One region of the Vulcanithermus mediatlanticus genome, then DNA from elsewhere that is predicted to be linked to it. Evidence: riboswitches for the same ligand, from Rfam matches in the RefSeq annotation. Region 1 holds a riboswitch; the other holds the start of a gene.
What was found. A riboswitch is a leader RNA that binds a small molecule or an ion and turns the genes downstream of it on or off. The one in region 1 is predicted to bind thiamine pyrophosphate.
Positions count from the first base shown of each region.

Region 1 (3,160 bases):
CGGTCCCGAGTCTGGCCAGGCGACTCGCCAGCACCGGGTCGGGCCCGATGTAGGGGAGCACGACGAAGTCGCGATCGAGCAGCACCTCCGCCGCTTTCAGGGTTTCGACGGGGTCGGGGAGCAAAAAGGTGGGGTCCGGGATGACCTCGAGCTTGATCCAGTTCTGACCGGTGACGGCCCGGGCCATCTCGGCGATGCGCACCGCTTCCTCGGCGGTCTTGGCCCCGGCGGTGTTCGGGAGCAGCCAGTACCGGCTGGTATCGAGGGCTTCGAGCAGCCCCCGGTGCCCGGGCGCCCCGAGCTCAACCCGGCGAATGGCCACGGTGACGATCTCCGCACCGCTGGCCAGAAGGGCCTCCTTCATGACCTCGAGGTCCTTGAACTTCCCTGTCCCCACCATCAACCGGCTCTGGAAGGTCTTCCCCGCGATCACCAGCGCGTCGCTCGCCGCTTCGCCGCCCTGCACCATGGCCACGATCTCGACCTCGTCGCCGTCCTCAAGTGGCCGATCAAGCGCTTCCTCCTTTGCCAGCTCGCCGTTGACGAAGACCGCGACCTGCCCCGGCTTGAGATCGTGCTCATCGAGGATTTCCCTCGGGGTTTTCCCCGCGAGCTTTACTTCCTTTCCGTTGACTCGCACCATGCCTGGATCCTTTCCTTAAATGCTTTTGCCGCCGCCTTGGGGTCTTTGGCATCTTGGATGGCCCGCACCACCGCCACCCGCCGGGCCCCGGCCTGAAGGACCTCTTCCAAGCGGGTGAGGTCGATCCCGCCGATGGCATACCAAGGCACCGCGTCCGGAAGCGATGCCGCCGCCCAGCGAACGTATTCGAGGCCGGTGGCCGCCCGACCCGGCTTGGTGGGGGTGGCCCACACCGGGCCGATCGAGAGGTAGCCAGCGCCTTCTTCCAGCGCCCTCTTTGCCTGGTCGGGGCGGTGGGTGCTGCGCCCGACGAGGCCCTGGAAAAAGCCCCTGGCCTGGCCTGGGGTCAGGTCGCCCTGGCCGAGGTGGACCCCGTCGGCTCCGGCGAGCGCCGCGAGGTCGGGCCGGTCGTTGAGCACGAAGGGGACCCCGAATCTGCGGGCCAGGGCCCTCACCTTGGCCGCCAGCGCCAGGTAGGGCTGGGCCTCGAGGGCCTTGGCCCTGAGCTGCAGCATGTCCACGCCGCCCTCGAGCGCGGCTTCGATGCGCTCAAGGAACTCGGCCTCTCCCCAGTGCGGTCTCGGGGTGGCCACCAGATAGAGCCTTCCCAGTAACACTTTTCACCTCCCGCGCCGGCGGAAGGCGGGGATGAATGCGCGTTTTGATGGGGAACGATTGTGGTTTCGCCCAAGGCTTCCCTCCGCCGGTATTACCCGGATCAGGTTCTAAGGGTTCCTGGGACGACCCAGGTCTCAGCCCCTCGATTGGAGCACCCCTAGCCTGCCAGGGTTAGCCTAGCACTGGGCGAAAAGCACGGTCAACCGTTTGTAACCGGTCAACACGTCTGAGACGTTTGGGGGCCGACGCCTCTTGCGTCCTGGCCAGGGCCCCATCGGCCTTCGCTGGTATCCAAACTCCGCCTGGATCTCGGGGATCCGCGTGGGTGGTGCCCGGGTGGAGCCTTGTCATTTGCTCCCCGTGTTCACCTGAGCTGTCCGAACAGAGAAGGGGGCTTTGGCAACACCCTCAGCTCGGAAACCCGTCGGCAGATTCTCGGTGGTCCCGCCGTGCACCCTGTTCTGCCGCGGGGCAATTCCGGTTTATCCCGGCTCGAGATCCCTCAACATCTGGGCCACGGTCCGCTTAAGTTCGGGCAGGTGTCTGGTGATAATCGTCCAAACGATTTCGAAGTCCACGGCAAAGTATTCATGAATCACCACGTTGCGAAAGCCCACGACCCGGCGCCAATCAACCCCTGAAAAACGCGCGCGGAGCTCGTCGGGCACATGCCGGGCGGCTTCGCCGATGATCTCGAGGTTCCGCACCACCGCGTCGGCAACGAGGTCGTTTTCCCAGAGCGCTTCAAGCGTGAGGCCCTCGGTGTAGCGCTCGATCTTCTCGATGGCCTCGAGTATGTCTGAGAGGAACAGGCGGACGTCGCGTTTAGACACGGATGAGGTCCTCCTCGATGGCCTTTCGCAAGAGGGGCTTCTTGCGCAGTGCGCCAAGGGTGATGATGTCCACCCGAAGGCCGAGCAGAGCTTCGAGGTGCTCCTTTACGTCCACGATCTCCCAGCCGATGGGCCGCTCGAGTTCGAGGAGAAGATCCACGTCGCTCACCGGGCCGGCCTCGCCGCGGGCATACGAACCAAAAATGCCCACCACGCGAACCCCAAAGCGACGCCGGAGCTCTTCCTGGTGATTGGTGAGGAGGGTGTGGATTTCCTCGAGGGTTTTCACGATCCATCCTCCTTGAGCCCCTCGATCATCCCCCGCACCACCTCGAATCCCTTCACGCCCTGTTCCGCCGGGAACAGGGCGCTCAACACGATGGGCACGTCTCCCGGCGGGGCGTCCACCACCAGTGTAACCGGTCAATACATCTAAGACTTCCTGGGGGCCGACGCCTCTTGCGTCCTGGCCGGGAACTCGAGGGGCAAGGCTGGCCGCGGCGCGATGTCGTGCGGTCTGTGGCATCCGGATTCACCGGGAGATTTCCGCCTTGGCGCCCCGGCCGTGGCTTTGGCCGATCAGTACATCGCCAGATTGCCCCTTTTGCGCACGAGCCTCAAGCTGTAGGCAAAGGCGGCCCCTCCAAGGACGAGCAAGACGCCGCTATTCAAGAACGCGAGCGCGCCGAGCTTGGCGTTCACCTGCCCCCCGAGCACGAAAGCGGTATTGACCTGATAGAGGCTTGGGGCCAACGGGACGAGCGCCATCCATCCCTCCCAGTGCCTCACGGCCAGCACGTAGGGCAAAAACCCGAACTGAACGATGGTGAAGAGCATGGAAACGTCCTTGAAGTAAAGGGCCAGCGCGCCCATGAGAAGCGAAAGGCCCATCGCCCCCATCCCGAGCGCCGCCACGGCCAAAAGGCCCCCGGTGCGGAATTCCAGCTCGGCGCCCGTAATCAGCGTGAGGAATGCAACGATGATTCCGGCTGGCAAGAGCGAGACGAACACCGTCAAGACGCTGCGAACGAGCAGAATCGTCGTCAGCCCGTACTTGCTCATGGCG
Region 1 covers NZ_AP042385.1:1,236,617-1,239,776, forward strand. Annotated here, with positions in the region: gene thiS (sulfur carrier protein ThiS) at 1-643, opposite strand, end outside; gene thiE (thiamine phosphate synthase) at 616-1,260, opposite strand; TPP riboswitch at 1,322-1,430, opposite strand; gene ACZ5BT_RS07300 (HepT-like ribonuclease domain-containing protein) at 1,744-2,094, opposite strand; gene ACZ5BT_RS07305 (nucleotidyltransferase family protein) at 2,087-2,383, opposite strand; gene ACZ5BT_RS07310 (hypothetical protein) at 2,674-3,160, opposite strand, start outside.

Region 2 (3,160 bases), 960 kb from region 1:
ATGCCGCCACCCATCATGCCGGCACCCATCATCCCCGGGCCCATCATGCCGCCGTACCAGCCATCGTAACCGCCCATCATCCCATACCCGTATCCACCGTACCCATAACCGTAGCCATAGCCCCGATCGGGCGGAGCCCCGAACATCCCCTGTGCGAGCACGAACCCAAGAGCCGCTACGCCGAGCAAACCGAGCAGTATCGCGTTGGACTTACGCATTCACCATCACCTCCAGCATCCAGATTGGGGGGTCTTGGTAAAGCTTCAATAAAGGATCGACTCCCGAGTCGAGCTTATACCCCCTGGGGTGTTGGTGGATGGCATCGATTAACCTGAAAAGCGATGCACGATCATGGCTCGCTCGCCCGTCGAAAGCTGCTTTGGGTTCTGGTCCTGACCGGCGGCTTCATGACCGTCGAGTTCACCATCGGCCTCTACACCGGCAGTCTCGCCCTCCTGGCCGACGCCGGCCACATGCTCCGTGACGTCGTGGGGCTGTTCACGGCCTGGGTGGCGTCGAAACTGGCCCAGCGCCCGGCGGACGAGAGCGCGACCTACGGCCACGCCCGCTACGAAATCCTGGGCGGCTTCGCCAACGCCCTGCTGCTGCTCGGGCTTTTGGCCTACATCGCCATCGATGGCGTGCGGCGGCTCTTTCAACCGGAAGCGATTGCCCCCGAAGCCCTGTTCGTCGTGGGCACGCTGGGTCTGCTCGTGAACCTGGTGGGGCTTTGGATCCTTCAATCGGAGGCCACGAACAACCTCAACTTCCGGGGGGCCTACCTCGAGGTCTTCGCCGACGCACTCGGATCGATCGGCGTACTCGCCGCGGCCACGATCATCGCCCTCACCGGCTGGGTGTACGCCGACGCGCTGGTGGCCTTTGGGATCGGGGCTTGGATCCTGCCGCGCACGATTACCTTGCTCCGCGAGGCGCTGGAGATTCTCCTCGAGCGGGCGCCGAAGGGCGTCGACACGGCGAAACTGCGGTCCGAACTCCTGTCGATCCCCGGCGTCGAGGCGGTCCACGATCTGCACGTGTGGGCCCTCAGCGACCGCTACCCCATCCTGACCGTGCACCTCGTCAGCCAGCTGCCGTGCCGCCAGTATCCCGAGCTCATCGAGAGCGCGCGCGAGGTGGCCCGATCCCACGGCATCGAGCACGTCACGGTCCAGATCGAGCCAACCCCGCTTGGCGACGCCCCTCACGAACCGTCCTCGGCCAAAGGGTAGAATGGAGGCGTCACCGGGGGTGCTCCCTGCGGGGAGCTGAGAAGGCGGACGCCTACCCTTGGAACCTGATCCGGGTAATGCCGGCGTAGGGAAGGTGACGGCCCAAAGCCCACCTTCCCCTCCTGGTGACGCAAGGAGGGGTTTTTATGTGGAAGAAACTGTCCACCATTTTGCTCTTGGTCCTCGGACTCGCCTACGCGCAGGAGCTCCGGGTCCTCACCCACAACAGCTTCGCGCTCTCCAAATCGCTCATCCAGGCCTTCGAAAAGGAAAGCGGCATCAAGCTCCGCTTCATCAAGGGGGGCGATGCCGGAGAAACCTTAAACAAAGCCATCCTCACCAAGGACGCGCCCATCGCCGACGTGCTCTACGGGGTTGACAACACCTTCCTTTCCCGGGCCCTCGAGGAAGACCTCTTCATCGCCTACGCCTCGCCGCAGGTGAGAATGCTTCGTTCCGAACTCATCCTCGACCCCAAACTCCGGGTTATCCCGGTGGACTACGGCTACGTCACCATCAACTACGACAAAGAAGCCCTCCAGGGCAGCGCCCTCCCCAAGACCCTCGAGGAGCTGACCAAGCCCGAGTGGGCCAAGCGCCTGGTGGTCGAAAACCCCGCCACCAGCTCTCCCGGCCTCGCCTTCCTGCTCACCACCGTGGCCAACTTCGGCGATCCGGGCTACCTGGATTTCTGGGCCAAGCTCCGCGATGGCGGCGTGAAGGTGGCCAAGGGATGGAGCGAGGCCTATTTCTCCGACTTCACCCGTTACGGGGGCGACCGTTCCCTGGTGGTGAGCTACACCACCAGCCCCGCGGCCGAGGTCTACTTCTCGGAGGGCAAGTACCAAACGCCCCCCACCGGCAACCTCGACATCCCCAAGACCGCCTTCTTCCAGGTCGAATTCGTCGGCATCCTCAAAGGCACCAAAAACCTGAAGGCCGCCCAGAAATTCGTCGACTGGCTGCTTTCGAAAAAGGTCCAGGAGGACATTCCGCTCAACATGTGGGTCTACCCGGCCCGTCGGGACGCCGCGCTGCCTCCGGTGTTTAAGTACGCCCAAATCCCAGCGTATCCCGCGAAACTGGACCCCGACACCATCCGCGAAAAGCGCAGCCGCTGGATTCGCGAGTGGACCAAGGTGGTGCTCCAGGGCCTCAGCCCGGAAGAGGCGCGAACCCAACCATGACCAAGCGCGGATGGACGACCGGCAGCGCCTACGCCCTGCCGGTCTACCTTTTTCTCGCCATCGCCGTGGTCTACCCCCTGGCCAAGGTCCTCGCGCGCGGGGTGTCCCCCGAGGCGCTCTCGGTCTTTTCCGACCGATACTTGTGGGAACGCCTCCTTTGGAGCCTGGAGTACGGGCTCGCGGCCAGCGCCCTGGTGATCCTGCTCGGGGTGCCCCTCGCTTACAGCCTTCGCTACCGCTTTCCCGGGCGGGAGGCCTTTCTCGCGGTCGCCGGCGTTCCCTTCGTGATGCCGACCATCGTGGTCGCCACCGGATTCCTCACCCTGCTCGGACCTCGGGGGATCGTTGGCAGGGATCTCTCGGGAACGGTCTTCGTGCTGCTTTGGGCCGCGGTCTTTTATAACCTCGGCCTCGCCACCAGGATCCTCCACGGCCTGCTGGCCCGCCAGGGCGAGGCCCTCGAGGCCGCGGCGCGAACCCTCGGGGCAAGCCCCCTTCGCGCCTTTTTTCGGGTCACGCTTCCCCTCCTCAAAAGCGGCCTCTGGGCGAGCGGCGGTCTCACCTTCGTCTATACCTTCGCCAGCTTCGGGGTTCCCCTTTTGCTCGGGGGCTACAGGTACGCAACCCTCGAAGTCGAGGTGTACCGGCGCCTCGCCTACGAGCTCGACTTCCCCCGCGCCAGCGCCCTGGTGGTCTGGCAAAGTGCGGTGCTCGCCTTGGTGAGCTTCGCCTATCTCCGTG
Region 2 covers NZ_AP042385.1:281,475-284,634, forward strand. Annotated here, with positions in the region: gene ACZ5BT_RS02330 (peptidase M4) at 1-218, opposite strand, end outside; gene ACZ5BT_RS02335 (cation diffusion facilitator family transporter) at 342-1,232, shown strand; TPP riboswitch at 1,238-1,342, shown strand; gene ACZ5BT_RS02340 (thiamine ABC transporter substrate-binding protein) at 1,379-2,419, shown strand; gene ACZ5BT_RS02345 (ABC transporter permease) at 2,416-3,160, shown strand, end outside.
Region 2: another riboswitch for thiamine pyrophosphate. It lies ahead of ACZ5BT_RS02340 (thiamine ABC transporter substrate-binding protein); the one in region 1 lies ahead of thiE (thiamine phosphate synthase).